Regions from separate parts of the Streptomyces sp. NPDC093085 genome, predicted to be linked through region 1. Evidence: riboswitches for the same ligand, from Rfam matches in the RefSeq annotation. Region 1 holds a riboswitch; each other region holds the start of a gene.

What was found. Region 1 has a riboswitch for cobalamin ahead of AB0O07_RS08170 (ABC transporter substrate-binding protein). Riboswitches for the same ligand answer to the same signal wherever they lie in the genome.
Region 2: linked by a shared signal. The riboswitch ahead of AB0O07_RS10810 (cobalamin biosynthesis protein) and the one ahead of AB0O07_RS08170 (ABC transporter substrate-binding protein) in region 1 are both predicted to bind cobalamin.
Region 3: linked by a shared signal. The riboswitch ahead of AB0O07_RS14775 (ribonucleoside-diphosphate reductase subunit alpha) and the one ahead of AB0O07_RS08170 (ABC transporter substrate-binding protein) in region 1 are both predicted to bind cobalamin.
Region 4: linked by a shared signal. The riboswitch ahead of AB0O07_RS14265 (ABC transporter substrate-binding protein) and the one ahead of AB0O07_RS08170 (ABC transporter substrate-binding protein) in region 1 are both predicted to bind cobalamin.

What each region holds. Positions count from the first base shown of each region.
Region 1 is NZ_JBFBFB010000002.1:345,989-353,543, reverse strand. Features, by position in the region: gene AB0O07_RS08190 (site-specific DNA-methyltransferase) at 1-389, shown strand, start outside; gene AB0O07_RS08185 (DUF5655 domain-containing protein) at 487-1,422, opposite strand; gene AB0O07_RS08180 (ABC transporter ATP-binding protein) at 1,772-2,548, opposite strand; gene AB0O07_RS08175 (iron ABC transporter permease) at 2,545-3,570, opposite strand; gene AB0O07_RS08170 (ABC transporter substrate-binding protein) at 3,663-4,688, opposite strand; cobalamin riboswitch at 4,718-4,883, opposite strand; cobalamin riboswitch at 4,970-5,094, shown strand; gene AB0O07_RS08165 ((2Fe-2S) ferredoxin domain-containing protein) at 5,159-5,536, shown strand; gene AB0O07_RS08160 ((2Fe-2S)-binding protein) at 5,562-6,269, shown strand; cobalamin riboswitch at 6,361-6,431, shown strand; gene AB0O07_RS08155 (DUF4430 domain-containing protein) at 6,570-7,088, shown strand; gene AB0O07_RS08150 (cobalamin-binding protein) at 7,098-7,555, opposite strand, start outside.
Region 2 is NZ_JBFBFB010000003.1:1,494-9,048, forward strand. Features, by position in the region: gene AB0O07_RS10795 (ABC-F family ATP-binding cassette domain-containing protein) at 1-1,396, shown strand, start outside; gene AB0O07_RS10800 (helix-turn-helix domain-containing protein) at 1,733-1,954, shown strand; gene AB0O07_RS10805 (enoyl-CoA hydratase/isomerase family protein) at 2,090-2,881, shown strand; cobalamin riboswitch at 2,963-3,084, shown strand; gene AB0O07_RS10810 (cobalamin biosynthesis protein) at 3,119-4,174, shown strand; gene AB0O07_RS10815 (cobyric acid synthase) at 4,162-5,766, shown strand; gene AB0O07_RS10820 (putative cobaltochelatase) at 5,870-7,555, shown strand, end outside.
Region 3 is NZ_JBFBFB010000004.1:239,192-246,746, forward strand. Features, by position in the region: gene AB0O07_RS14755 (GntR family transcriptional regulator) at 1-336, shown strand, start outside; gene AB0O07_RS14760 (carbon starvation CstA family protein) at 631-2,835, shown strand; gene AB0O07_RS14765 (YbdD/YjiX family protein) at 2,832-3,047, shown strand; partial or broken gene AB0O07_RS14770 (Uma2 family endonuclease) at 3,129-3,724, opposite strand; cobalamin riboswitch at 3,795-3,962, shown strand; gene AB0O07_RS14775 (ribonucleoside-diphosphate reductase subunit alpha) at 4,111-6,576, shown strand; gene AB0O07_RS14780 (ribonucleotide-diphosphate reductase subunit beta) at 6,576-7,555, shown strand, end outside.
Region 4 is NZ_JBFBFB010000004.1:111,257-118,811, reverse strand. Features, by position in the region: gene AB0O07_RS14280 (hypothetical protein) at 180-1,523, shown strand; gene AB0O07_RS14275 (hypothetical protein) at 1,516-2,841, shown strand; gene AB0O07_RS14270 (response regulator transcription factor) at 2,986-3,666, opposite strand; cobalamin riboswitch at 3,778-3,963, shown strand; gene AB0O07_RS14265 (ABC transporter substrate-binding protein) at 4,176-5,225, shown strand; gene AB0O07_RS14260 (iron chelate uptake ABC transporter family permease subunit) at 5,309-6,304, shown strand; gene AB0O07_RS14255 (ABC transporter ATP-binding protein) at 6,301-7,158, shown strand; gene AB0O07_RS14250 (GNAT family N-acetyltransferase) at 7,264-7,555, shown strand, end outside.

The DNA.
Region 1 (7,555 bases):
TCCCGTGGATCAAGCCCGCCAGCCGGCCCCGCAAGGGAGGATTCAAGCAGTCGGCCGAGTTCATCACCTGGGGCGTCAAGGGAAGCCTGGCCAAGGACCGGGACCTGTACCTGCCGGGCCACTTCATCGCATCGCAGCCGCGCAAGGATCGGGTGCACATCACACAGAAGCCGGTCGAGATCATGCAGCAGCTCGTGCAGATCTGCCCCGAGGGCGGCACAGTCCTCGACCCGTTCACCGGCAGCGGTTCCACGGGGATCGCGGCCCTCCGCGAGGGACGCCGGTTCGTGGGCGTCGAGCTGTCCTCGCACTACGCCGACGTGGCGGAGCAGCGGCTCCTTGCGGAGCTGACGCAGGACGACTTCGTCCTGGCCGGACCGGAGGAGTGATCATGAGAGCGGAGAGGCCGGGCCTGGCGGCCCGCAGACGCCAAAGGGGCGGCTGGCGCATCGAGTAACGGATGCACCAGCCGCCCTTCTGTCTGCGTTAGGCCGCCTCGAACGCCCGCCTGATGAGAGGGGCCGCCTTCTCCAGGTCGGCCGCCGAGGCGAGGCGGACCTCCAGGTCTCCGGTCCCGAGGTGTCCGATGCCGCGCATGTCGCGGGTGAAGCCTTCCTCCAGTGCGACGGTGCCCGGGTCGAGTCTGAGGTAGACGAGGATCGCCTCGTGCTTCGGACGGAAGATCACGGAGGCGACGTTCACCAACCGCCGGTAGGCGATGTAGTGCCTGAGCGGCGCCACCTCTACCTCGCCCCACGCCGTGAGTGCGTCGTCCAACTCCGAGTACAGGTCCTGCAGGCACGCCGGGACGAGACCGGCGCCTGACGCTGCGGAAGGCACCGGGACCGGCGGCACGCTGATGGCCGCCGTCTCCCGCTCCCGGTTTCGCCGAGACGAAGCGGCGTTCGCCGAGCCGGGTGAGGAGTCCACGAGCAACAGGCCCAGCAGATCGCCCTCGAAGACGCGGTAGCGCACCAGGTCGATCCGCTCGGGCAACCGCTGGACCGCCACGCGGTCGTGGTGGGAGAAGCTGGCCGCGATGCAGACCATCCGCGGACGACGCCAGTCGACCGACTCGGCGGCCTCCGCGCCCAGCACTCCCCGCACGAGCGCCTCGAACTCGTGGTGCGCCGAATCCAGCCAGGAGAGGTAGGAAACGGCCTGCCACAGCACCCCGCTGTCGGAGCCCTTCTTGAACTCGATCACCACCGGGCTGCCGTTCTCGTCCAGTCCGAGGGTGTCGATCCTGCCCCGGTGCCACGGACCGGTCGCGTACTCCGACGCCAGGAACCGGATGCCCAGCATCGCCTCCAGGCCGGCCTCGACCCGCCGCTGCAGTTCGACCTCCAGCGCCACCGTCGAACCGCGCAGCTCGACGTCCCGCCCGCCCGCGTCACGCCGGAACATCATCAGCTCGGCCATCACCGTCCCCCTCCTGTGATCGGTACAACAGGAGCAATCGAAACGGCCAGAGCGGTATTCCAGACAGACGGCACCGCCTGCCTTCGGGACGGTGCCACCACACCGGCGGATCGTCACTCATGGTGACTGACGTTCTGGCACAGCACCAGCGGCTGGCGTATTGGAAGGCAGCCACACAAGGGCATGAGCAGGACGATGACGAGCGTGCCCGTCGTGCCGGGCACAGTACCGATGACGGGGGGAGGGCTTGCTGTGACGGCCTATGACGCGGATCCGCCATGCCTGTGTGGACTGTCTTGGCTGTACCGGTCACCCGCCGGAGTGGACGTGCCGCCGTCTGGATTGGTTGTCACTCGGGCAGGAAGGTCACCTGGGGTGTCCCCGTGCGCGGATGGATGGTGACCTCGCCGGTGACCTGGTAAATGTCTGCCAGCAGTCGGGGTGTGAGGACTTCTGCGGGTGGGCCGCTGGCCACTATCTCGCCTTCGTGAAGGACGTGGAGGTGGTCGCAGTAGTACGCGGCGAGGTTCAGGTCGTGCAGGGCGAGGAGGACGGTCGCGGGCAGGTGGCGGAGTAGGCCGAGGACGTCCAACTGGTGCCGGATGTCGAGGTGGTTGGTGGGTTCGTCGAGGACGAGGAGGCTGGGTTGCTGGGTGAGGGCACGGGCGATGAGGACGCGTTGGCGTTCGCCGCCGGAGAGCTGGTCGAAGGGGTGGCCGGCGAGGTGGGTGGCGTCCACGGTGGTGAGGGCATTGTCGACAATGCTGGTGTCCTTCGGTGTGTCGCCGTCGAGCAGCCGTTTGTGCGGGGTGCGGCCCATGGCGACGACCTCGCGGACGGCGAGGTCGAAGTCGGCCGCCGGTTCCTGCACGACGGCCGCCATGGTGCGGGCCAGTTGGCGCGTCGGGATCGTCCAGGCGTCGGTACCGTCGATGCGGACTGTCCCTGTGTCGGGACGCAGGACCCGGTAGACGGCCCGCAGAAGGCTGGATTTGCCGCTGCCGTTGGGACCGATCAGGCCGATCACCTGGCCGTCAGAGGCGGTCAGGGAGATGTCGCGCACCAGATGGCGGGCTCCGGCGGTGAGGGTCACGCCCTCGACGGACAGGTCGGCGGGGGGATTCATGCGGCTCCTCGGTCGGTATCGTGCCGGGCGTTCCGGCGCATCAGCCACAGGAAGAACGGTCCACCGCACAGCGCGGTGAGCACGCCGACCGGTATCTCCAGAGGCGCGGCAATCGTGCGGGCGGCGATGTCGGCCCAGATCAGGAAAACGGCTCCGGCCAGGGCGGCGGTGGGCAGTACGCGGCGGTGGTCGCCGCCGGTGAACAGGCGCACCATGTGCGGCATCATCAGGCCGACGAAGCCGATCGGGCCGGCCGCCGCGACCAGCACTCCGGTGACCAGGGAGAGCAGGACGAACATCCGGGCCCGGAAGCGGGCCACGTCCAGGCCCATGGTCGTCGCGGCCTCCTCGCCGGCCAGCAGCAGGTTGAGGTTGCGTGACTGGACCAGGAGGACGCCGATGCCGAGCAGTACCGCCAGAGCCGGGAGCCAGAGCGTGCCCCAGTTGACGCCGCCGAGGCCGCCGAGGGTCCAGGCGAGCACGGTCCGTGCCTCGTTGCCGCGGTCTGTGGTGAGCAGCAGCAGGTCGAGGACGGCCGTGAGTACCGCCGCGATCGCCACGCCGGACAGCACCAGGCGCGTGGAGGTGATGCGTCCTCCGGTGCGGGCGGTGGCGTAGACGAGGATCAGCGCGCCGAGGGCGCCGGCGAACGCGGCACCGGAGAGGGAGAGCGGCCCCAGGAAGCCGACGCCGAAGACGATGACCGCGACCGCGCCGAGGGACGCGCCCGAGGAGACTCCGAGGAGATAGGGCTCGGCGAGCGGATTGCGGATCAGTGCCTGCAGGGCGGTGCCCACCACTGAGAGGCCGGCGCCGGTCACCGCCCCGAGCAGGACACGGGGTGCCCGGACGTCCAGCACGATGGTCTCCCGCGCCCGTGTCCAGTCGGCCTGCGTCCAGTCGGCGCCCAGCGTGTGCGTCACGATGCCCCAGACCTGGCCGGGCGGTACGTGGACCGAGCCGATGGCCAGGCCCGCGGTCGCGGACGCCAGGAGAAGCACGGTCAGTACGACCAGTCCCAACGCGAAGGGCGTACGACGGCCTCGCGCATCGAGCCCCGGTCTCTTCCCGTCCGGTGTGACCGGATCGGAGGGTGCCCTGATGGGGGTTGGTATCACCGGAAGCTCTCGGGGTGCAGGCCCCGGGCCAAGCCGTCGACCGCGTACGCGGACCGGATGCCGACCAGGGTGGCCGTCAGTGGCAGGACGACGAACCGTTTGTTCTTCACTGCGGGGACGTCGGCGAGAGCGGACTGGGAGAGCAGGAATTTCTTCTTCCGCTCGACGCTCCCCGAGCCGGCGTAGTCGTAGATGGCGATGACCTCGGGGCGACGCTCGACGACCTGCTCCCAGGAGACGTCGCCGAAGACGTCGTCCAGGTCGGCGAAGACGTTCTTGCCGCCGGCCAGCCGGATCAGGTCGGTGCCCAGGCCCTTGCCGCCCGCTGTGAAGGCGCTCTTGTCGCCGCTGTCGTAGACGAAGACCGGCACGTCGGCCTTGTCCTCGACGGCGGACGCCGTCTCGCTGACGCGGAGCTTCAGGTCGGCGACCAGCTTCTCGGCGCGGTCGCGGACACCGAAGATCTTGCCGATGGTGCGGGCCTCGGCGTAGGTGTCCTCCATCGTCACCCGCTTCTCGCCGCAGTACTCGCGGTTGAGGTGGGTGTCGATGCCGGCATTGGCGAATGCCTTGCGGGAGCGGCCCTCCTTCTCGGCGAAGGCGCTGCCGTAGCCGCCGTAGACGAGGTCGGGCTCGGCGTCGAGGATCCTCTCGAAGGACGGCTCGCGTTCGGCGAGTTCGGGTATGGCCTCGTAGTCCTTCTTCAGCTCCGGCAGAACGGCCGAGTCGGGGAAGGCGGTCCCCACCATGCGGTCCTTCAGGCCGAGGGCGAGCATCAGTTCGGCGGGGTGCTGGTGGATGGTGACCACCCGCGACGGTGGCCTGTCGTAGGTCGTCCTCACACCGCAGTTGTCGACGGTGACCGGAAAGCCTTCCGGTGAGGACGCCGTCGCCGTGTGTTGCGCACCGGTGTCGCCGGACCAGCCGCACCCGGCGGTCAGCAGGGCCACGGACAGGGCGAGGGCCGCGGTGGTGCCGCGCACGGCCCGGTGGCGCCGGGCAGGGGAGAGCACGGGCGACACGTAGAGCCTCCTGGGGAGTCCGCGCTCCTCGGAACGGGCCCGCGACCGGCCAGTCTCCTGACTTCCGGCGATTCTTCTCTCCGTACTTGGCGTACGGATGTAAACGAACCGCCGGTCACAGTGGCGGGACCGTGCCGGAATCACACCGGCTTCCTGTCTCCCGTCGCGGCGATGACCTGGCGATATTACGTTCCTTCAGGCTTGCGGGAAAAGGGCCCCCTTGCTGACAGCAGGGAGAACGGGGTGGAAAGATGGCCGGAGTAACAAGGCGACGGCGGTCCGAGGAAGCCGGTGGAAATCCGGCGCGGTCCCGCCACTGTGATCGGCGAGCGAGCCCGCACACGACCACTGCCCGCACAGGGTGGGAAGGCGCGGCGCGAGCCTTGACCCGAGAGCCAGGAGACTCACGCGGTCGCCTCCTCGACGGACCAACCGGGGCGGATCTCCCCGGAAGAGAGGAACGATGCGGCATGTCCGCCGACACTGTCCCGCCCAGCGGCGAACCGGTTTCCTGCCGGGTCGTCGTGTGCCGTGACTGCTGCTGCGGCACCCCGAAGGTACCCGGCGTCGACCATGCCGCCCAGACAGCACGTCTGCGCGCCCAGGTGCCGGTGCGGGTCTCCGCCTGCCTGGACGTCTGCGAACAGGCCAACGTCATCGTCGTCCAGCCCTCCGCCGAGGGGCGCGCCGCCGGGGCCCGGCCCGTCTGGCTGGGACTGGTCAACGATCCGGACGCCACCGAGGACATCGCCGACTGGGTACGTGCGGGCGGACCGGGCGTCGCACCCCAGCCGGACATACTCGACCTCTACACCATCACCCCACCGCGACGGCGTACCGCCTCCTGACCATACGAACGGAGAGGCAGGAACCATGGACGACGTTCGTGCCCCCGCCGCGTCCGTCGCCGCCGCTCTGCACGATGTGGCGGCCCTCGGCGGCTTTTTCGCCCTGTACATCGGCGGACGGGACGACGGCTGGCATCCGCTGGCCCGTTCCTACGCGGTGGGCTGTGCCGATCTCGCCGAGGCCGTCGCCCGCCGCCACCACACCCCCGAAGCACGCATCGACGTCTCCATCGCCCAGCTCGGTCACGCCGCCCGTCTCTGGTCCCCGGCCCTGGCCTGCGTCGTACTGCACGGGATCGTCCCCGACCTGGAGGGACTGCAGCGGGCCGACGACGGACCGGCCCTCCGTGTGCCCCGCCCGGCCGGCTGGCACGTCGACCAGCTGGACGATCCCGTAGGCGCCCTGTACACACAGGTGACACGTCACCTCCAGGCACTGGCCGGTGGACTGCGCGTCAAGATCGCCCCGCGTCTGCTGGACGGCAACTCCGCCTCCGCGCTCGCCGGGGCTGCACACGCTCTGCTGGCGGCCCGTCCCGCCGTACGAGGGCCGCTCACCGATCTCACGACCACACTGCTGGGCACCGGACGCCTGGCCGGCACAGGAACGATCACCGGCCCCGACCTCGCGTTCCGCCGCCGAAGCTGCTGCCTCTACTACCGCGCGCCGAACGGTTCGAAGTGCGGAGACTGCGGACTTGCCGACCATACGTCCCAACGAGCCCTAGGATGAGACGACTTCCGCGCCCGCAGAGTCCCATGGGCCTGCGGACACGGAAGGGCGTCACCGCGTACGGCACGACAACCGCATAGGCGCGTGACCGGGGGAAGCCGGTGGAAGTCCGGCACTGACCTGCAACCGTGAGTGGCCCTCGGGCCGTGAGTCGGAGAGCCCGGCACGTGCTCGTCACCGCTTCCCACTGTCATGGTCCGCAGCGCGAAGCCGAGAAGTCCGTTCCTCGCCGCCTGCATGGGTGTGCGGGTCCGGTCTCGGACCTGTGCCGTGGGCCGATCCGCACAGGAAGGCTTCGCCATGCCACGCACCACACGCATACCCCGCACGCCATGCCATCTGATCGCCGCCACGGCCCTCGGGCTGGCTCTTGCCTCCGCCCCGGCCGTCGCGCACGCCGACACCACCGCCGGGGCAACGGGCGTTTCCGGCACGAACGCGCCCGTCAAGGTCTCTCTGATCGTGCGGGGCCCTGACGGGGTTCTCTTCACGGGGAAGATCAGGACGCGCGGGCACGAGGTCACCACTGCCACCGGCGGGACGCACAGATGCGACGGCACCAACGGCGGCGCCCACCCCACCGCCGTGCCGACACCGACCGCCGCGCTCGACGACGCCGCCCGCACGCAGGGCTTCACCTGGGACGGCACCTGGTACGCGTCCTTCGACGACTTCTCCGTCGACACCGTCAAAGACGTCAGTGGCGGCGGCGTCGCCTACTGGAACATCTCCGTCAACGGCACGCCGACCCCCGTGGGCGGCTGCCAGTTCGAGCTGAACGCCGGCGACAAGGTGGCGTTCACCTGGACGGCTTTCTGATCCCGCCGCTCACCGGGGCGCACCGGCTGGAAACGGCCGTACCTCGTCCTCGGTGACGGCCGCTCCGCTCCGTACTCCGTGCAGCACATGCGCCAGTACCTCCGCACCGCGCACCACGCGCGGACCGGGGCGGTTGAAGTACGCGGGGCCGTCCAGTACCAGGACCCGACCGGCCCCTACGGCCGGCAGGTCGGCCCAGCCGGGCAGGCGGGTGAGCAGGTGCGCCTCCCGCAGGGTGCGCTCGGGCGGAAAGCCGCACGGCAGGATCAGCACCACGTCCGGCCGTGCGGCACGTACCGCCTCCCAGTTCATCGGCTTCGTGTGCTCACCGGGTGCGGCCAGCAGCGGCTCGCCGCCGGCCGCCGCGATCTGCTCGGGGACCCAGTGCCCGGCGGGCCACAGCGGGTCGAGCCACTCGATTGCCACGACGCGCGGACGGGGCCGCCCCGCGACCGTCTCGCGGACTT
Region 2 (7,555 bases), on a different contig from region 1:
GCAGGACCCGCGCACCGGCGACCTCGACGTGCTCGCCCGCGACCGGATCCTCTCCGCCCGCGAACTCGACTCCGTGCTGAAGAAGATGCGCGAGAACGAGGACCGGATGGCGAACGGCAAGGGCGCCACCCGCGAGAAGGCGATGAAGCGGTACGAGCGGCTGGAGACCGAGTTCCTCACCAAGGGCGGATACGCCGCCGAGGCCGAGGCCGCCACCATCGCCGCCGCGCTCGGCCTGCCCGACCGGGTGCTCGGCCAGCCGCTGCACACCCTCTCCGGCGGCCAGCGGCGCCGGGTCGAGCTGGCCCGGATCCTCTTCTCCGACGCCGACACCCTCCTCCTCGACGAGCCCACCAACCACCTCGACGCGGACTCCATCGGCTGGCTCCGCGACTACCTCAAGACGTACCGGGGCGGCTTCATCGTCATCTCCCACGATGTCGACCTGGTCGAGACGGTCGTGAACAAGGTCTTCTACCTGGACGCCAACCGCGCCCAGATCGACGTCTACAACATGGGCTGGAAGCTCTACCAGCAGCAGCGCGAGTCGGACGAGAAGCGCCGCAAGCGCGAGCGCGCCAACGCCGAGAAGAAGGCGGCCACCCTCAACGCGCAGGCCGACAAGATGCGCGCCAAGGCCACCAAGACGGTCGCCGCGCAGAACATGGCGCGCCGCGCCGAGCGGCTGCTCTCCGGCCTGGAGCAGGTGCGCCAGTCCGACAAGGTCGCCAAGCTGCGCTTCCCGGAGCCGGCGCCCTGCGGGAAGACCCCGCTCGCCGCCGAGGGCCTCTCGAAGTCGTACGGCTCGCTGGAGATCTTCACCGACGTGGATCTCGCGGTCGACAAGGGCTCCCGGGTCGTCATCCTCGGCCTCAACGGCGCGGGCAAGACCACCCTGCTGCGGCTGCTGGCCGGCGTCGAGCAGCCGGACACCGGCAAGGTCACCCCCGGTCACGGCCTCAAGCTCGGCTACTACGCGCAGGAGCACGAGACCCTGGACCCGGAGCGCACCGTCCTGGAGAACATGCGCTCCTCCGCCCCCGACCTCGACCTGGTCGACGTCCGCAAGACCCTCGGCTCCTTCCTCTTCTCCGGCGACGACGTCGACAAGCCCGCCGGGGTGCTCTCCGGCGGCGAGAAGACCCGGCTGGCGCTGGCCACCCTGGTCGTCTCCTCCGCCAATGTGCTGCTGCTCGACGAGCCGACCAACAACCTCGACCCGGCCAGCCGTGAGGAGATCCTGGGCGCGCTCCGTACGTACCGGGGCGCGGTCATCCTCGTCACCCACGACGAGGGCGCCGTCCACGCGCTGGAACCCGAGAGGATCATCCTGCTGCCGGACGGGGTCGAGGACCTGTGGGGCGCGGACTACGCCGACCTGGTGGCCCTCGCCTGATCCACTGCCTGATCCACTTCGACTGGATCATTCGGCTCAGCGGTGATCCACCATCTGAGTGACCGTGTCTCGTACCCACGGCGTGGTACGGGACGGATCGGCACCCCGCGTACATCATCCGCACCCTCACCCGGCCCCACCGCCCTGACCTGGCACTTCTCCTGGCGTTCCGGGCAAACCCCGCTCCGGGCGGCTCTGGAATGTGACATTCCGTTCGTGCTCGAAGGTTGAAGTCCGAAGAAGCTTGTCGTACGGACCTTGCCGAATGGGTGGCCAGGAGGGCCGTGAGGGGTGATCATGAGAAGTCCAGAGCGCACTTCCCATGAGGAGGCACGGGTGGCCGAGACTCTGAAGAAGGGCAGCCGGGTGACCGGCGCCGCGCGCGACAAGCTCGCGGCAGACCTGAAGAAGAAGTACGACAGTGGTGCGAGTATCCGGGCGCTGGCCGAGGAAACCGGCCGCTCCTATGGATTCGTCCACCGGATGCTCAGCGAGTCCGGAGTCACGCTGCGGGGACGTGGCGGGGCTACGCGAGGCAAGAAGGCCGCATCGGCCTGACGGCCGGGCGGGGCACTCCCCGGGCCGCCGGTTCGGCGGGTGGCCACCCGGGTCGATCGAGCGATCGCCCAGGTGGTTACTGTGCAGTCACTTAGCTCAGTTCGTGAGTCCGACTGCCCGAACCGGAGGCGCCCCATGGTTTCGCTCGCACCAGTGCTCGACACGGACGGCGTACGGCTCACCGTGGAAGACGCGGTGGCCACGGTGACACTGACCCTCCCGGCCAAGCGCAACGCCCAGTCTCCCGCTCTGTGGCGGGCGTTGGCCGAGGCCGGGAGGAGGCTGCCGGGGACCGTACGGGTCGTGGTGGTGCGCGGCGAGGGCACGTCCTTCTCCGCGGGGCTCGACCGGCGCGCGTTCACCCCCGAGGGCTTCGACGGCGAGCCCTCCTTCACCGACCTGGCCCGCTCCACCGATGCCGACCTCGACGCGGCCATCGCCGGGTACCAGGACGGCTTCGTCTGGCTGCGCAGGCCCGACCTGGTGACCATCGCCGCGGTCCAGGGCCATGCGATCGGGGCCGGCTTCCAGCTCGCCCTCGCCTGCGATCTCCGTGTGGTCGCCTCGGACGTCCAGTTCGCCATGCGCGAGACGAGCCTCGGCCTCGTCCCCGACCTCACCGGCACCCACCCCCTGGTCGGCCTGGTCGGCTACGCCCGCGCCCTGGAGATCTGCGCCACCGGCCGCACCGTCCACGCGGACGAGGCCGACCGCACCGGCCTCGCCAACCTGGTCGTCGCCCCCGAAGACCTCGCCGCCGCGGCGAACGACCTCGCGGCGGCGCTCCTGGCCGCCCCCAGGGACGCCCTGATCGAGACCAAGGCCCTCCTCCAGGGCGCCACCGACCGCACCTTCGAAGCCCAACGCACCGCCGAACGCGCGGCCCAGGCGCGGCGCTTGCGGGATCTGGCGGGGGTGGGGGACTGACGGGGCCGGGTGTGGGGCTTCGCACACTGTCCTGGTGCAGGTCAAGGACGAGTTGACGGGTGTTGCGGGGCATGGTGGACTTCCTGGGCCATTGCCGACGGCAGCAGAGGAAGCCGGTGCGAATCCGGCGCGGTCCCGCCACTGTCACTGCGAGCCCCGTCCCGCAGGAGCCAGGAACTCTCGCCGTCGGATACGACGTCGAGCCGGGGCGCGGACCCTGAGTGAGGACACTTCGCCATGCCTGGCCGCGGTCATGCCATCGCGCCCGGGGTACGGGGCCGCTCGGCCGTTCCGGACACCGGGCGCGTCTTCGCGTACGGGGCCGCCCTCGGGCTCCTCGCCGACCGGGTCTTCGGGGATCCCCGCCGGGGGCATCCGGTGGCCGTGTTCGGGCGGGGCGCCTCGGCCGTGGAGCGGGTTCTGTGGCGCGACCACCGGGGGTGGGGCGCGCTGCATACCGTGGTCTGCGCCGGAGCCGCCGCCGGGGGTGCCGTGCTCGCCGCCCGTACGGTACGGAGCAGCGCCGCCGGGGCCGTGGCGCTGACCGCCGCCGCCACCTGGGCCGTGGTCGGCGGGACCTCCCTGGAGCGGGAGGCGCGGGCGATCGGCGCGGCGCTCGCCGCCGGGGATCTGGACGGGGCCCGCGCCCGGCTGCCGCACCTCTGCGGGCGCGACCCGTATGCCCTCGACGAGGCCGGGATAGCGCGGGCCGTCGTGGAGTCCGTCGCCGAGAACACCTCCGACGCGGTCGTGGGCGCCCTGGTGTGGGGGGCGCTCGCGGGGGCCCCGGGGCTGGCCGGGTTCCGGGCGGTGAACACGCTGGACGCGATGGTCGGGCACAAGAGCCCCCGGTACCACAGGTTCGGCTGGGCCTCGGCCCGGCTGGACGACGCCGCCGGGTGGCCGGGGGCCCGGCTCACCGCCGCGCTCGCCGTCCTCGCGGGCCCGGACCGGCGGGGCGCGCTGCGGGCCGTACGCCGCGACGCGCGCCGTCATCCGAGCCCCAACGCGGGCCCCGTGGAAGCCTCGTTCGCCGGGGCGCTGGGGGTGCGGCTGGGCGGGACGCTCGCGTACGGCGGGCGGGTCGAGCACCGGCCCGTGCTCAACGCCCCGGGGCGCCCGGTCGCCGTACCGGACATCGAGCGCGCCGTCCGGCTGGCCCGCCGGGTCGACGCGCTCGCCCTGGCGGTCTGTGTCGCGGGCCGGCTCGGGTACGGAGCGGTGCGGGGCAGGGTGTGGGACGGAGTTCGGGGCAGGGTTCGGGGAAGGAAGGGCTGGGGATGGCCGGGGTGAAGGGGGCTCGCCCGCTCGGCGGGGGGCTGCTGGTCGCGGGGACCACCTCCGACGCGGGGAAGAGCGTGGTCACGGCCGGGATCTGCCGCTGGCTGGCGCGCCAGGGGGTGAAGGTCGCGCCGTTCAAGGGGCAGAACATGTCGCTGAACTCGTTCGTGACGCGCGAGGGCGCGGAGATCGGGCGGGCGCAGGCGATGCAGGCGCAGGCGGCACGGGTGGAGCCGACCGCCCTGATGAACCCCGTCCTGCTCAAGCCGGGCGGCGAGCACAGCAGCCAGGTGGTGCTGATGGGGAAGCCCGTGGGCGAGATGAGCGCCCGGGGGTTCTTCGGCGGGAGCGGAGGGAGCGAGGGGGCTTCTCGCGAGGAGGCGCTGCGCGGCGGGCGCCGGGAGGCGCTGCTCGGGCCCGTCCTGGAGTGTCTGGCGGAGCTGCGCGCCACGTACGACGCGGTGATCTGCGAGGGCGCGGGGAGCCCGGCGGAGATCAATCTGCGCCGTACCGACATCGTCAACATGGGCATCGCACGGGCCGCGCGGCTGCCGGTGATGGTGGTCGGGGACATCGACCGGGGCGGGGTCTTCGCGTCCTTCTTCGGTACGACGGCGCTGCTGAGCCCGGCGGACCAGGCGCTGGTGGCCGGGTATCTGGTCAACAAGTTCCGGGGCGATGTGGCGCTGCTGGAGCCGGGGCTCGCCATGCTGCGCGGGCTGACCGGCCGGGCGACGCTCGGTGTGCTGCCGTTCCGGCACGGTCTCGGCATCGACGAGGAGGACGGGCTGCGGATCTCGCTCCACGGCACCGTGCGCGAGTCGGCGGTGGAGCGGCCGTACGGCGCGGAGGTGCTGCGGGTCGCGGTCTGCGCCGTCCCCCTGATGTCGAACTTCACCGATGTGGACGCGCTGGCCGCCGAACCCGGCGTCGTGGTGCGGTTCGTGGACCGCCCCGAGGAGCTGGCCGACGCCGATCTGGTGATCGTGCCGGGCACCCGGGGGACGGTACGGGCGCTGGCCTGGCTGCGGGAGCGAGGGCTCGCCGAGGCGCTGGCGGCGCGGGCCGCCGAGGGCCGCCCGGTGCTCGGCATCTGCGGCGGCTACCAGCTCCTCGGCGAGCGAATCGAGGACGAGGTGGAGTCCCGGGCGGGCGTGGTGGACGGGCTGGGGCTGCTGCCCGTACGGGTCAGGTTCGCGCCGGAGAAGACCCTGGCGCGGCCCGTCGGGGTGGCGCTCGGCGAGCGGGTCGAGGGGTACGAGATCCACCACGGCGTCGCGGACGTACGCGGCGGGGACGCCTTCGTCGCCGGTCCGGACGGGGCCGCGCTGGACGGCTGCCGGGTGGGCGCCGTCCAGGGCACGCACTGGCACGGGGCGCTGGAGGGCGACGCGTTCCGGCGGCGGTTCCTGGCGGAGGTGGCGCGGGCGGCGGGCCGGCGGTTCGTCCCCGCGCCGGACACCTCCTTCGGCGTGCTGCGCGAGGAACAGCTCGATCTGCTCGGCGACCTGATCGAGGAGTACGCGGACACGGCCGCGCTGCTCCGGCTGATCGAGGAGGGCCCGCCGCCGGAGCTGCCGTTCATTCCGCCGGGGGCGCCGTGAGTCCGCGTCCCCGCCCCGCCGTCCCGCCGTCCCACCCGGCCTCACGACCCCGCCGGTCCCGTCCGTACCGCAGGTCCCGCCGTCCCGAAGGAGCGATCAGCCTATGAGCACCCCCTTTCCGTTCACCGCCGTCGTGGGGATGGACGATCTGCGGCTCGGACTGCTGCTGAACGCGGTCAGTCCGGCGGTCGGCGGTGTCCTCGTACGGGGGGAGAAGGGCACCGCCAAGTCGACCGCCGTGCGGGCGCTCTCCGCCCTGCTGCCGGAGGTGCCGGTGGTGACGGGGTGCCGGTTCAGCTGTGATCCGGGCGCGCCCGACCCGCACTGCCCGGACGGGCCGCACGCGGAGGCGCCGGCCGGGGCCCGGGCGGCGCGGATGGTGGAGCTGCCCGTGGGGGCCTCCGAGGACCGCCTCGTCGGGGCGCTGGACATCGAACGGGCGCTGTCGGAGGGGGTGAAGGCGTTCGAGCCGGGGCTGCTCGCCGACGCGCACCGGGGCGTCCTCTACGTGGACGAGGTCAACCTGCTCCACGACCACCTCGTGGACCTCCTGCTGGACGCGGCGGCCATGGGCGCCTCGTATGTCGAGCGGGAGGGCGTCTCCGTACGGCACGCCGCGCGCTTCCTGCTGGTCGGGACGATGAACCCGGAGGAGGGCGAACTCCGCCCCCAGCTCCTCGACCGCTTCGGGCTGACGGTGGAGGTGGCGGCCTCCCGCGAGCCGGACGTACGGGTGGAGGTGGTGCGGCGGCGGCTCGCGTACGACGCCGACCCGGCCGGGTTCGCGGCGCGCTGGGCCGGGGAGGAGAGCGCGCTGCGGGGACGGATCGCGGGCGCGCGGGCGCTCCTCCCCGAGGTGCGCCTCGGGGACACGGCGCTCCGGCAGATCGCGGCGACCTGTGCCGCGTTCGAGGTGGACGGGATGCGCGCGGACATCGTGATGGCGCGGACCGCGACGGCGCTGGCCGCGTGGGCCGGGCGTACGGAGGTGCTCGCCGAGGATGTCCGGCAGGCGGCGCTGCTGGCGCTGCCGCACCGCAGGCGGCGCAACCCGTTCGACGCGCCGGGGCTCGACGAGGAGAAGCTCGACGAGACGCTGGAGGAGTTCCGGGGGGACGAGGACGGAGAAGCCGAGGGTCCAGGGGACGGGGAGCCCGATCCCGATCCGGACCCGGACCCGGACCCGGATGGGCCTGACGGGCCCGGTGGCGGGGGCGGGCAGCCGCCTCAAGGCGGGCCGGACGCCCCCGAGGCCCCGGAGGCGCCCGCGTCGCAGGACGCCCCGGGTGCACCGGGAAGCCCCGACGTGCCCGAGCCGCGTCCCGAAGGCGGGCAGCCGAAGGCGCCCGCGCCCGGTGAGCACTCCCCCGTCGGGGCCGCCGAGCCGTTCCGTACCAAGGTGCTCAGCGTGCCGGGGCTCGGCGAGGGCGCGGCCGGGCGGCGCTCCCGGGCCCGTACCGAACACGGCAGGACGACCGGCTCCCGGCGGCCCCGGGGCGCGCTGACCAAGCTCCATCTCGCGGCGACCGTGCAGGCGGCCGCCCCGCACCAGCGGGCGCGCGGGCGGGCCGGACGGGGTCTGGTGGTGCGCAGGGACGACTTGCGGCAGGCGACCCGGGAGGGGCGCGAGGGCAATCTCGTGCTCTTCGTGGTCGACGCCTCCGGTTCGATGGCGGCCCGGCGGCGGATGGGCGCGGTGAAGGGCGCGGTGCTCTCGCTGCTGCTCGACGCGTACCAGCGGCGCGACAAGGTCGGTCTGATCACCTTCCGGGGCCGGGAAGCGGAGCTG
Region 3 (7,555 bases), on a different contig from region 1:
CGGCTCGCCAGCGGGGAGCCGATGGCGATCGAGACCACGCATCTTTCGGCCAAGCGCTTCCCCGCGCTGCGCCGTTCGCTTGTCAAGTACACGTCCCTCTACACCGCGCTGGCCGAGGTGTACGACGTCCATCTCGCCGAGGCCGAGGAGACCATCGAGACCTCGCTCGCCACCCCGCGCGAGGCCGGGCTGCTCGGTACGGACGTGGGGCTGCCGATGCTGATGCTCTCGCGCCACTCGCTCGACGCGGCGGGGGAACCGGTCGAGTGGGTACGGTCCGTCTACCGCGGCGACCGGTACAAGTTCGTCGCCCGCCTCCAGCGCCCGCGCCCCTGACGCACGCCTCTGACGTACGCCCCTGAGCACGCCTCTGACGTACGCCCCCGACGCGCCCCCGAGCCCCCGAGCCCCGAACAGCCCCCTGGGGAACCCGTTCGGGGGCGGGGAAAACCCCACCACGCCGCCATAAACCCACCGTGTACGGGCAGTTGACGTACCGATATATGGCCTGGTGGTAGCGCGTCCCGGAAAGGTCCCCTAGATTTCCTGCGCGTGACGCATCAGGTAATGCGCGGGTGACCGGCGGCGGCCGACGGTGACCCGCGGCGACCAGTAAGGGGACGACTCACCATGCCAGAGCCCGCACCGACCGGCACCCCGAAGAGAACCCTGGGCGGCCTCACCCCGAAATCCGTCCTGATATGGACGGTGGTCGCCCTCGTGGGCGCGGCGGGGTGGGCGGTGCTCGCCCTCTCCCGGGGCGAGGAGGTCTCGGCGGCCTGGATGCTGGCCGCGGCCCTCGGATCGTACGCCATCGGCTACCGCTTCTACTCGCGCTTCATCGCGCACCGCGTCCTCAAGGTCGACAAGACGCGCGCCACCCCGGCCGAACGCCTCGACAACGGCGTCGACTTCCACCCCACCGACCGGCGGGTGCTCTTCGGCCACCACTTCGCGGCGATCGCGGGCGCGGGCCCGCTGGTCGGCCCCGTACTCGCCGCCCAGATGGGGTATCTGCCGGGCACCATCTGGATCGTCGCGGGCGTCATCTTCGCGGGCGCGGTCCAGGACATGGTGACGCTCTTCTTCTCCACGCGCCGCGACGGCCGTTCGCTCGGCCAGATCGCCCGTGAGGAGATCGGCCCGTTCGGCGGCGCCGCCGCGCTGATTGCCGTCTTCATGATCATGATCATCCTGCTGGCGGTGCTGGCGCTGGTCATCGTCAACGCGCTGGCGCACTCGCCGTGGGGCGTCTTCTCCATCGCCATGACCATCCCGATCGCCCTCTTCATGGGCGTCTACCTGCGGGTGCTGCGCCCGGGCCGGGTCACCGAGGTCTCGCTGATCGGGGTGGCGCTGCTGCTGCTCGCCATCGTGGCGGGCGGCTGGGTCGCCGACTCCTCGCTCGCCGACACCTTCACGCTGGAGGCCGGCACCCTGGTCATCTGGATGGTGGCGTACGGCTTCCTCGCCTCCGTGCTCCCGGTGTGGATGCTGCTGGCGCCGCGCGACTACCTGTCGACGTTCATGAAGGTCGGCACGATCGTGCTGCTCGCGCTGGGCGTGGCCGTCGCGCTGCCGACGCTGAAGATGGACGCGGTCACGGAGTTCGCGAGCCGGGGCGACGGGCCGGTCTTCGCCGGCTCCATGTTCCCGTTCGTCTTCATCACCATCGCGTGCGGCGCGCTCTCGGGTTTCCACTCGCTGATCTCCTCGGGCACGACGCCGAAGATGGTCCAGAAGGAGACCCAGATCCGGATGATCGGGTACGGCGCGATGCTGACCGAGTCGTTCGTCGCCATCATGGCGCTGATCGCCGCCTGCATCATCGACCCGGGCCTCTACTTCGCGGTCAACTCGCCGGCCGGCCTCATGGGCGGAACGGTCGATTCCGCGTCCCAGGCCGTCGCCAACCTGGGCTTCACCATCTCGCCCGACCAACTGGCGCAGGCCGCCAAGGATGTCGAGGAGACCAGCCTGCTCTCGCGGACCGGCGGCGCGCCGACCTTCGCGCTCGGCATGTCGGAGATCTTCTCGTCGGTCGTCGGCGGCACCGCGATGAAGGCGTTCTGGTATCACTTCGCGATCATGTTCGAGGCGCTCTTCATCCTGACCACGGTGGACGCGGGCACCCGTGTCGGGCGCTTCATGCTCCAGGACACGCTGGGCAACCTCTACAAGCCGATGCGCCAGGTGAGCTGGAAGCCGGGCGTCTGGTTCGCCAGCGCGGTCGTGGTCGGCGGCTGGGGGTACTTCCTCTGGGTCGGCGTGCACGACCCGCTGGGCGGCATCAACCAGCTCTTCCCGCTCTTCGGCATCGCCAACCAGCTCCTGGCCGCGGTGGCGCTCGCCGTCTGCACCACGCTGCTGGTCAAGTCCGGCCGGCTGAAGTGGGCGTGGGTGACGGGTGTCCCGCTCGCCTGGGACGCCGCCGTCACGCTCACCGCGAGCTGGCAGAAGATCTTCTCGGGCGATCCGCGCGTGGGATTCTTCACCCAGCGCGACGTCTACCAGTCGGCGATCGACCGGGGCGAGGTGCTGGCCCCGGCGAAGACGATGGACGACATGCACACGGTGGTGACCAACTCCACGGTGGACGGGGTGCTCTCGGCGGTCTTCGCCCTCCTGATCCTCGTCGTCATCGCGGACGCGGGCCGGGTCTGCCTCAAGGCGATCCGCGCCCCCGAGAGCGTCACGCTGTCGGAGACGCCCTACGTCGAGTCGAAGATCGTCGCCCCGGCCGGCCTGATCCCCACCCGCGAGGAGAAGGAGGAGCTGGCCGCCGCCGAGGCCGCCGCACGCGACTCCGTCCCCGCGGGAACGGCGACGTCATGACCGGGGCGGCCCCGGCAGCCCGGGTGCGCCATCTGGCCGGCCGGATCCGGTGGTACGTACGGGAACTGACCGGCGAGTCCGCGTACGAACGGTACGTCGCCCACACCCGGGCCTGCGACCCCGCCCGGGAGGTCATGACCCGGCGGGCCTTCGAACGGAGCCGTACGGACGCCCGCGAGGCCGACCCGCGCGAGGGCTTCCGCTGCTGCTGAGCCGCCATCGAGCCGGCCTGGACGCGGCACGGGCCGCCGGGCCTTCCCACGGGGAGGCCCGGCGGCCCGCCCGTTCTCACATCAGCGCACCCAGTCCTTGAGCTGCCCGGTCTCCAGCGTGATCCCGACCGGTGCGGGGAGAGTGATCTCCTTGCCGAACGGCACGGTGTGAATGATCTCGTACCGCCCCCCGTCCGGCTCGCTGTAGACGGTCACCTGGCAGTTCTCCCGGTCGATGAGCAGATAGACCGGGATGTCGGTCTGGGCGTAGGCGCGTGGCTTCTCCACCCGGTCACGGTCGTCGGTGTCTGAGTCGGTGTCGGAGTCGTACGAGGTGACCTCGACGACCATCAGGACCGGGGCCGGATCGGCCCACTCCCCTTGGCCGACGAAGGCGCCGCTCAGCGCGAGCGAGCCGTCCGGACGGGCTCGGCCCCTCCGGAACCCTGCACATGGATCCCCTGGTCGGGATGGAGCCAGAGCTCCGGACGGGACTGCATACAGATACGTGTCAGCCACTCGACGATGCGTCCGTGGTCCCCGTCCGGCACGACCCTGCTCCTGATCTTCCCGTCGATGAGTTCGAGCCGGATGCTCTGTATCGTCCGGGCGAGTATCCGGGCGGCCTCGTCGAACTCCTCGGGATGGATCTGGGACTCGTAGTCGATGGCCGTCATGGGCGTACCTCCTCCGTGTCCTCACGACGATAGCGGAGGGGTCCGACAAGACCGCCCGAAGCGACCCACGACACAACATCTGGGGGGTGGCGCGCCGCGCGCCCCCCAGATGTATGCTCGACCTCGCTGCCGACGCAGGGGAATCCGGTGTGAATCCGGAACTGTCCCGCAACGGTGTACTGTGGCGCGCTTTGTCGCGCCCTCAGTCCGAACACCTGCCGGCGGTGCGCCTGGTTCGACCGAACCCGGCGCCAGACGTCCGGGCCTCGTGGATGGGCCGGTGGACGCCGTACGGAGCGCTGCCCCGCCGACCGGGGCCGGGCGCCCCGTCCGTGCGCTTCCCCGTGCCTCCTCGCGGCCCCGAGCCGAGCGAGGGAGAGCACAGCGTGACCATCGCGCCAGCGGATCCGGTGACAGAGACGGCCGAGCGGCAGCCGGGAGCCGAGCGGAATCCGGGGACCGCCCAGCCCCCTGGACCCACCGCCCCCGGAACGGACGCGCCCGGCACCGACGCGCCCGGCACCGCGCTGCTGCGCACCCTGACCGAGCTCACCGCCGACCTGCCCGACGCCGACCCGGGCCGGATCGCCGCCGCCGCGCTGCGCGGCCGTAACGCGGCCTCGGACGAGGCGGAGCTGCGCGAACTCGCGACCGAGGCGGCGGCCGGGCAGATCTCCGAGGACCCGGCCTACTCCCGCCTCGCCGCCCGGCTCCTCACCCGTACGATCGCCGAAGAGGCGGCCTCGCAGGGCGCCGTGTCGTTCTCCGCGTCCATCGCCGCCGGCCACCGCGAGGGGCTGATCGCGGACCGTACGGCCGCCTTCGCCGCCCTCCACGCGGCCCGCCTGGACAGCCTGATCGACCCGGCCGCCGACGACCGCTTCGGCTACTTCGGGCTCCGCACCCTCTACAGCCGCTATCTCCTGCGCCACCCGCTGACCCGCAAGGTGATCGAGACCCCGCAGTTCTTCCTGCTGCGCGTGGCCGCCGGGCTCGCCGAGAACGACAGCGCCCAGGCGCTCGACGAGGTCGCCGCGCTCTACGGCCTGATGAGCCGGCTGGACTACCTCCCCTCCTCCCCCACGCTCTTCAACTCCGGCACCCGCCACCCGCAGATGTCCTCCTGCTACCTGCTGGACTCGCCGCTGGACGAGCTGGACTCCATCTACGACCGCTACCACCAGGTGGCGCGGCTCTCCAAGCACGCGGGCGGCATCGGCCTCTCGTACTCGCGCATCCGCTCGCGCGGTTCGCTGATCCGGGGCACCAACGGCCACTCCAACGGCATCGTCCCGTTCCTGCGGACCCTCGACTCCTCGGTCGCCGCCGTCAACCAGGGCGGCCGGCGCAAGGGAGCCGCCTGTGTCTACCTGGAGACCTGGCACGCGGACCTGGAGGAGTTCCTGGAGCTGCGCGACAACACCGGTGAGGAGGCCCGCCGTACGCACAACCTGAACCTCGCGCACTGGATCCCCGACGAGTTCATGCGCCGGGTCGAGGCGGACGGCGAGTGGTCGCTCTTCTCCCCCGCCGATGTGCCGGACCTGGTCGACCTCTGGGGCGACGCGTTCGACACCGCGTACCGCAAGGCGGAGGCCGACGGCCTCGCGCGCAAGACCATCAAGGCCAGGGAGCTGTACGGCCGGATGATGCGCACCCTCGCGCAGACCGGCAACGGCTGGATGACCTTCAAGGACGCGTCGAACCGTACGGCCAACCAGACCGCCGAGCCCGGCCACACCGTCCACTCCTCCAACCTCTGCACGGAGATCCTGGAGGTCACGGACGACGGCGAGACGGCCGTCTGCAACCTGGGCTCGGTCAACCTGGGCGCCTTCGTGGACGAGGCGACCGGCGAGATCGACTGGGAGCGGCTGGACCGCACCGTCGTCACCGCCGTGACCTTCCTCGACCGCGTCGTGGACATCAACTTCTACCCGACCGAGCAGGCGGGCCGCTCCAACGCCAAGTGGCGTCCGGTGGGCCTGGGCGCGATGGGCCTCCAGGACGTCTTCTTCAAGCTGCGCCTGCCCTTCGACTCCCCCGAGGCGGCGGCGCTCTCCACCCGGATCGCCGAAAGAATCATGCTGGCGGCGTACGAGGCCTCCTGCGACCTCGCCGAGCGGAACGGTCCGCTCCCCGCCTGGTCGAAGACGCGCGCCGCGCGCGGGGTGCTCCACCCCGACCACTACGACGTGGACCTGCACTGGCCCGAGCGGTGGGCGGCGCTGCGCGCCCGGGTCGCCGGGACCGGTATGCGGAACTCTCTCCTCCTCGCCATCGCGCCGACGGCGACCATCGCGTCCATCGCGGGCGTGTACGAGTGCATCGAGCCGCAGGTCTCGAACCTGTTCAAGCGCGAGACGCTCTCCGGGGAGTTCCTCCAGGTCAACTCGTACCTGGTGGACGAGTTGAAGCGGCTCGGCGTCTGGGACGCGCAGACCCGCGAGGCGCTGCGCGAGTCCAGCGGCTCGGTGGCGGGCTTCACCTGGATCCCGGCCGAGGTGCGCGAGCTGTTCCGTACGGCGTGGGAGATCCCGCAGCGCGGCCTGATCGACATGGCCGCCGCCCGTACGCCGTTCCTCGACCAGAGCCAGTCGCTCAACCTCTTCCTGGAGACGCCGACCATCGGGAAGCTCAGCTCGATGTACGCGTACGCCTGGAAGAAGGGCCTGAAGACCACGTACTACCTGCGCTCACGCCCGGCCACAAGGATCGCCCGCGCGGCCGGCTCGACCCCGTCCGCCGTCTCCGTCCCGGCCCCCTCCTCCGTACCGCCCCAGTCCACCCCCATGGAAGAGGCCATCGCCTGCTCCCTGGAGAACCCCGAGTCCTGCGAGGCCTGCCAGTAATGCCCACCTACGAACCCACCCCGTCCGGCTCCGTGTCCCAGGAGAAGAACCTCCTGGACCCGGGTTTCGAACTGACCCTCCGCCCGATGCGCTACCCGGACTTCTACGAGCGCTACCGGGACGCCATCAAGAACACGTGGACGGTGGAGGAGGTCGACCTCCACTCCGACGTGGCCGACCTCGCCAAGCTCTCGCCGGGCGAGCAGCACATGATCGGCCGGCTGGTCGCGTTCTTCGCGACGGGCGACTCGATCGTCTCCAACAACCTGGTGCTGACGCTCTACAAGCACATCAACTCCCCGGAGGCGCGGCTCTACCTCTCGCGCCAGCTCTTCGAGGAGGCCGTGCACGTCCAGTTCTATCTGACCCTGCTCGACACCTACCTGCCGGACCCCGAGGACCGCGCGGCGGCCTTCGACGCGGTCGAGGAGATCCCGTCGATCCGCGAGAAGGCGCAGTTCTGCTTCCGCTGGATGGACTCGGTCGAGAAGATCGAACGCCTGGAGACCCAGGCCGACCGCCGCCGCTTCCTCCTCAACCTGATCTGCTTCGCTGCCTGTATCGAGGGCCTGTTCTTCTACGGTGCCTTCGCCTACGTCTACTGGTTCCGCTCGCGCGGCCTGCTGCACGGCCTGGCCACCGGCACGAACTGGGTCTTCCGCGACGAGACGATGCACATGAACTTCGCCTTCGACGTCGTGGACACGGTCCGCAAGGAGGAGCCGGAGCTCTTCGACGACGCACTCCAGCAGCAGGTCACCGACATGCTGAAGGAGGCGGTGGCGGCCGAGTTGCAGTTCGCCCGCGACCTCTGCGGCGACGGCCTGCCCGGTATGAACACCGAGTCGATGCGTGCCTACCTGGAGTGCGTGGCGGACCAGCGCCTCCAGCGCCTCGGCTTCCCGCCGGTCTACGGCTCGGAGAACCCGTTCCCCTTCATGGAACTCCAGGGCGTCCAGGAGCTGACCAACTTCTTCGA
Region 4 (7,555 bases), on a different contig from region 1:
GCCTCCCTCAACAGAGTCAGGGCCGCCCGGACGGTCCGGGCGGTCCGGGCGGTCCGGGCGGCCCTGACGGTCCTGACAGTCCGGGCGGTCAGGGGCCGGACCAGGCCCGGGTTCCCGTGAGCGCACCCACACCCGGGCCCGCACCCGCACCCGCCCCCGGGCCCGCCGAGCGTGAGTTCGTGGCGTTCGTGTTCCGTTACGCCCACCCGATCCGGGCCGTCGTCGTCTGCTCCGGCGCCGCGCTCGCCGTCCCCGCCATGCCCGTGCCCGAGATGGCCGCCGCCTCGGCCGTCTCCGCCGCCGTCATCGCCTGGAGCGTCCTGTACTGCCGGCTCGCGCTGGCCGGCCGCCATCCGCGCGGGCTCCTCGGCGCGGACCTCGCCGTGTTCGCCGGGGTCTGTCTCACGCAGCACCTGACCGTCCCCGACTCCCAGACCCGGTACGGCAGTACGTGGGTGCTGGTCGTCATCAGCATCGTCGCGGTGGCCTACCAGCTCACCCACCCGGCCAGGATCGCGCTGCCGGTGGCCACGCTGCTCGCCGCCGTGGACCTGGCGGGGGTGGCCCTCGACCGGCCCGACGGCTGGACGTACGCACTGCCCAATGTCGGCTGGCTCTTTGTGCAGACCCTCCTCTGCCAGGCCATGTACCGGCTCATTCTGCGGGGCAGCAGAGCCGCCGACGCGGCGGCGGCCCGGGCGGAGGGGGCCCGGCGGCGGCACGAGATCGCCCAGGCGCAGCGGGCCGCCGAGCGGGAACACCTCGCCACGCTCCACGACACCGCGTGCGCCACGCTGCTGATGGTCTCGGCGCACGGCCGCTCGCTCAGCCCGGCGGTGGTCCGCGCCCAGGCCGCGAAGGACCTGCGGCGCCTCGCCCTCGCCGACCCGCCGGCCGCCCGGGATCCGGGCGCCGCCCCGGGCGCACCGGCCGGCCCCGCCGCCCCGGACCCGGCGGCCCCGGCCGATCTGACCCGGGAACTCCTCGCCGAACTCGACGGCCACCCGCTCTCCGTCCGTACCGCGTTCGACCGTACGCCCGGCTCCCTCGGCCAGGTACCGGGCCCCGTCGCCGTCGCCCTGCGCGGTGCCCTCGGCGAGGCGCTGCGCAATGTCGCGCGGCACGCGGGGGTCCGTACGGCCACGGTGACGGCCACCCGGGGCAGACCTGGGGGACCCGGCGGATCCGACCGGCCCGGCGGACCCGGCGGATCCGACCGGCCCGGCGGATCCGACCGGCCCGGCGGACCCGACCGGCCCGGCGGACCCGGCGGATCCGGCCGGCCCGACCGGCCCGCACCGCGTACGGGTTACGCGCGGGCCCTGGACGCCGGGGTGTATCTCACCGTCACCGTCGTCGTCCGCGACGAGGGGCACGGCTTCGACCCGGCCCGGGTCTCCGCGCACCGCCGGGGGCTGGCCCGTTCCGTCGTCGAGCGGATGGCGGCGGCGGGCGGCGCGGCCACCGTCGACTCCCGGCCCGGCGCCGGGACGACCGTACGGCTGGAGTGGCCCCGTGGCTGACCGCGCGCGGCCCCCCGGCGGCAACGCCCCCGGCCCCCGGCCCGACCCGGGGGCCGAGCGGATCGCCCGTGCGCTCCGTTCCGGGCTCCGCGCTGCCGGGCTCTTCATCCTCACCGCCGTCCACCTCGGGCTCGCCCTGCCCGCCCTCCTCGCCAGCCTGCGCGGCTACCAGCGGCCCTGGGTCCAGCTCGCCGCTTTCACCCTGCTCACCCTCCTGATCATGGCGGACGCGCTGCTCGGCGCCGACCGGCGCGGGCGGCCCCGCTGGTGGGTGGCGCTCGGGCTGGCCTGCGCCCTCGTCGCCTCCGCCGTCTCCACCGGCGACCTGCCCGTGGGGGACTTCGTCGGCACCCCGCACTGGACCTTCCTGGAGATCGGCTGGTTCGGGGTGCTGCTGCTCTTCGACGCCGGGTTCGGGCCCACGCTCCTCTTCATCGGCGGCCATCTCCTCCTCACCCTCGGGCAGTTGCTCCTCGCGGGCGACCCGGGCCGGCAGGCCGCCGCCGGGATGGCCGTCAGCGCCCTCGCCATCTGCACCTTCCAGGTCGCCGCCGCGATCCTCGCCCGCTCGCTGGGCGACTGCGCCGCCGCGGCGAGCGCGACGGGGCGCGAGCGGGAGCGGGTCCGTACGGAGGCCGCCGTGGCCGCCCAGATCCACGCCGACCAGCGGGCCCGCTACGCCGAACTCGACTCCTCCGTGCTGCCCCTGCTCACCGGCCTCGCCGACGGCACGCTGGAACCGGGGGACGAGGCGGTACGGCGCCGCTCCGCCATCGAGGCGGCCCGGCTCCGGCGGCTCTTCGCGGAGCGCGACCACGCGCACGACCCGCTGCTCCACGAATTGCGGGCCGGTATCGATGTCGCCGAGCGCCACGGCGTCGATGTCCAGCTCGCCGTGCGCGGCGCCTCGGCCCCGGTCGACCGGCGGCTGCGCCGCGCCCTCACCGAGCCGGTGCTCGCCGCCCTCGCCACCGCCGAACGCAGCGCCCGCGCCACGGTGATCCGGGGCGGCGGCCTGATCCGGGTGAGCGTGGTGACGGACGCGCCGGGGACGGAGATCCCGGGGGCGACGGAGGGCGGCGACGGCAACGGTGGCGACGGCGGCGAAGGGGCCGGGGCGGCGGTGCGGGTGCGTACCGTACGGAGCGAGGGGCGGCTCCGGGTCGAGGCGTCCTGCACCGTCGGCGCCGGGGCCGCGGGAGGGACCGCGGGAGGTGCCGGGGGAGGGGCCGGGGGGCCGGGGGCCGGGTCAGGGAAGCCTCGTACCCGTACCCGAAGCCCTGTCTCAGCCGCCCCCGACGCCTCGGCCTGCGGCTAGCCGGTCCACCGCCGGCCTGCGGCTGGCCGGTCCACCGCCGGCCTGCGGCTGGCCGGGCCGGCGTTGGTGGGCCCACCGTCGGCCGGTCCACCGTCGGCCGGTGCGTCGTCGGCCGGTCCACCCGCCGGCCGGCCACCGCCCCGCTCAGAGCTCGTCCAGCGAGGTCCACCCGTCCTGGATGGCCCGCGCGACCAGGTTCGCCTTGGTCGTCGCGGGGCGCCCGGCGTTGGCGTACTTGATGCGCACCCGCTCCAGATAGGTGTTGACCGTACGGACCGAGAGCCCCAGGCTCTCCCCGACCATCGCCTTCGACTCCGACTGGAACCACTCCAGCAGCACCTCCACCTCACGCGGGGTCAGCGAGGGCCGCCCCGTCCGCGCGTCGCTGCCGAACGCCCCGGCCAGCGCGGGCGGCGTGTACGGGCGGCAGTCCGCCGCCGCCAGCGTCGCCGCCATCAGATGGCGCTCGCCCTCCGCCTTGGTGAGATACGTGAACGCGCCCAGGTCCAGGCAGGTCAGGGCGGTCTCCTGGCTGTCCTGCATCGTGTAGACGATGACCTGCCGCTCCCCGGCGACGAGTTGGCGCAGTTCGGGGTAGGCGGGCACGCCGTTGGCGAGCTGGAGATCGAGGACCACCACATCCGCCTCCCGGCCGGGACCGGTGGTCGCCACCGCGACGGAGGGCCCCTTGGCGACCACGGTGATGGGGCGTTCGGAGGCCGCGTACCAGGACTCTATGCCCGCGAGGACCACCGGGTGGTCGTCGATCAGCGCGACCGTCACGGGGGCGGTGGCGGCAGTCGCCGGTGACGTGGTTTCGGCCATACGGCATTCTCCGGCGCCCCGGCGCGGGGTGTCCGCCATCCTGCCGGGACGAGGGCCGTACGGGCCGGGAAAGTGCCCGAAAAGTAGGGGGGCGGGGCGGAAAACCGCCTGTGATAGCTTGCCGGGGCCAGTCGTACCCAGGCACCTGGGTCAGGGAATCCGGTGGGAATCCGGAACTGACGCGCAGCGGTGAGGGCGACGGGCGGGGCATCGGCCACTGGACCGCACTCGGTCCGGGAAGGCGCTCCGTCCGCGTGACCCCGAGTCCGAAGACCTGCTGGCGGCCCCCGTCCGCGGACCGTCGGCGGGGGAGCACCGTACGACCGGGCTCCGCGCATGGGCCCTCGACGCAGAGGAACGACCCCGTGCCGATCGCACGTCAGCTCACCCGTCCCTTCGGCGCCCGCATCTCCGGCCGCCTCCCCCGGACCCGTACCTCCCGGGCCCGTACCCCCCTTGCCGGCCCCTTCCTTGCCGGCCCCTTCCGCGCCCGCCTCTCCGGGCCCCGTATATCCCGGGCCCGCCGGGCCGCGCTGCTCCTCGCCGCCGGGGCCCTGCTGGTCACCGGCTGCGGCGGGCCGGGAACCTCCGGCGCCACGGACGGGGGCGGAGCGCCGGGCAAGGGCACGGCCGCCGCCCGTACCCTCACCAACTGCGGCGAGACGGTACGGGTCGACGCGCCCCCGCGCCGGGCCGTCTCGCTCAACCAGGGCACCACCGAGATCCTGCTCTCCCTCGGCCTCGGCGACCGCATGGCGGGCACCGCCACCTGGACCGACCCGCTCCCCGCCGGCCTGGCGAAGGAGAACGCCAAGGTCCCCCGGCTGGCCGAGAACAACCCCTCCTTCGAGAAGGTGCTGGACGCCGAACCCGACTTCGTCGCCGCCTCCTTCGTCTCCACCCTCGGCAAGGGCGGCGTCGCCACCCGGGCCCAGTTCGCGAAGGTCGGCGTCCCCACGTACGTCTCGCCGTCCGACTGCGTCAAGGACAACAGCGGCGACGGCGACGGGACCCGCGCCAAGCCGCTGACCATGGAGGACATCTACGGCGAGATCCGCGACCTGGCCACAATCTTCGACGTCCGGGAGCGCGGCGACCGGCTCGTCGCCGAGCTCAAGGCGCGGATGGCCAAGGCCGTGGCGGGGATCGACGCGAAGAAGGCGGGGGACGCGACGTTCCTCTACTGGTTCGCGAACTCCGACTCCCCGTACATGGGCGGCTGCTGCGGCGCGCCCGGCATCATCACCCACGCGGTCGGCGCGCGGAACGTCTTCGACGACACACACGACGAGTGGCCCCAGATCAACTGGGAGACGGTCGCCGACCGCAACCCCACCTTCCTCGTCATCGGGGATCTCACGCGCAGGCAGGAGACCGCGGAGACGGCCGAGAAGAAGATCGAGTTCCTGGAGAGGAACCCGGTCACCAAGAACATGGACGCGGTCAAGGAGAAGCGGTTCGTCAAGGTCAGCGGGCAGGCGATGAACCCCAGCATCCGTACGGTCGAGGGCGTGGAGCGGGTCGCCGCGGCCCTGCGCGCCTACGCGCCCGCCGCGTGACCACGGTGCCGCTCATACGGGCGCCCCGCCCCACCCCCGGCCCCGGGGCCGGCCGGTCCGCCTGGTCCGGGCGGACCGGATGGGTGGGATGGGCCGGGGGGATCGTGGCGCTCGTCCTCTCCGTCGCCGTCGCGATCACCATCGGCCCGGCGGACATCCGGGTCCCGGACGTCTGGTCGGTGGTCGCCGCGCATCTGGGGTGGGGCGAGTCCACGCTCACCCCGATCCGCGACGGCATCGTCTGGAACCTGCGGCTGCCGCGCACCCTGCTCGCCGCCGTCTGCGGCGCCGGGCTCGCGGTCTGCGGCGCGGTCATGCAGTCGCTGCTCCGCAACCCGCTCGCCGACCCCTTCGTGCTCGGCGTCTCCTCGGGGGCGTCCACCGGGGCGGTCCTGGTGGTCGTGCTCGGGGTCGGCGGAGGGGCGCTCTCCGTCTCCGGCGGGGCGTTCGCCGGCGCGGTCTGCTCGTTCGCGATGGTGCTGCTGCTCAGCCAGACGCTGGGCGGGACGGTGGACCGGGTGGTGCTCTCCGGGGTCGCGGCGATGCAGCTCTTCTCGGCGCTCACCTCGTTCGTCGTCCTCACCGCCGCCGACGCCGAGACGACGCGCGGGGTGCTCTTCTGGCTGCTCGGCTCGCTCAGCGGCGCGGGGTGGGGCGATGTGCGGATCTGCGCGGCGGTGCTCCTGGTGGCGCTGGCGGTGTGCCTGGGGTACGGACGGACGCTGGACGCCTTCGCCTTCGGGCAGGAGGCGGCGGGGCACCTCGGCGTCTCCGTCGCCCGTACGCGCGTCGTGCTGCTCTGCGTCACCGCGCTGCTGACGGCGGCGCTGGTCTCCTCGGCGGGGGCGATCGGCTTCGTCGGCCTGGTCCTGCCGCACGCGGCGCGCGCCCTGGCCGGCCCCGCGCACAGCAGACTGCTCCCGGTCACCGCGCTGGCCGGGGCGATCTTCCTGGTCTGGGTCGACACCCTGGCCCGTACGGTGCTCGACCCGCAGGAGGTCCCGGTGGGGGTGGTGACCTCGCTGATCGGGGTCCCGGCGTTCGTGCTGGTGCTGTACCGGGGGAGGCGGGTCCGATGACGTACGGGGAGAAGACGGAGTCGGAGGCGGCGACGACGGGGGAGGGGCCCGGCCCCGGCCTCGCCGCCGACCGGGTCTCCCGTACGGCGGCGGGGCGGCTGATCCTCGACGGGGTCTCCCTCGCGCCCCGGCCCGGCTCCACCGTGGGGCTGCTCGGCCCGAACGGCTCCGGCAAGTCCACCCTGCTCCGGCTGCTCTCCGGCGTCCTGGCCCCCGCCTCCGGTGTGGTCACCCTGGACGGCGAGCCGCTGGCCGCCGTGGGGCGCCGGGCGGTGGCGCGCCGGGTCGCCGTGGTGGAGCAGCAGACGGACACCCAGGTCGACCTGACCGTCCGTGATGTCGTACGCCTCGGCCGCATCCCGCACCGCAGGGCCTGGACGCCGCCGTCCGGCGAGGACGAGGAGGCCGTAGGGACCGCCCTGGAGCGCACCGGGCTCACCGACCGCGCCGGGCAGTCCTGGCACACCCTCTCGGGCGGGGAGCGCCAGCGCGTCCAGATCGCCCGGGCCCTCGCCCAGGCGCCCCGCGAACTCCTTCTGGACGAGCCGACCAACCACCTCGACATCCAGCACCAGTTGGAGCTGCTCGGCCTGGTCGCGGCCCTCCCCGTCACCACCGTCATCGCCCTGCACGACCTCAACCTCGCCGCGATGTACTGCGACGAGGTCGTGGTCCTCTCCCGGGGCCGGGTGGTCGCGGGCGGCACCCCCGGCGAGGTGATCACGGAGGCGCTGATCGCGGAGGTCTACGGGGTACGGGCCGCCGTCACCCGGGACGAGGACGCGGAGGGCCGCCCGCATGTCCGCTTCCTGGGCACGGTGCCGCGCGCCCGACAGGGTGCCTTTCCGTCCTGACACCGTCATGCCGTAACAGGGCGTCGGGGCAAGGTGATCCATCCCACCAACCGGACCCCGCCTCCGGTCTGCCCTTCCCCACCCCTTGTTGCATATGATGCGCAAGTGCCTGCCTACCGCATCCGAACGGCGACCCCCGAGGACGCCGACGCCGCCCGAGCCGTGATGCTCGACACCGTGTACCACGACTTCGGTTCGGGGTACGTGCCGCGCTGGCACGGCGACATCATCGACATCGAGGCCGCCTATCTCACCCCCGTACGCCACACGCTGCTGGTCGCCGTGGCGGAAGGCGCGGAGGGCGCGGAGGGTATGGAGGGCGCGGAGGTCGTCGCCACCGCCGCGCTCGACTCCCGGGGGCCCGCGCACCCGCCCAACCCCCGCTGGCTCGCGGAGC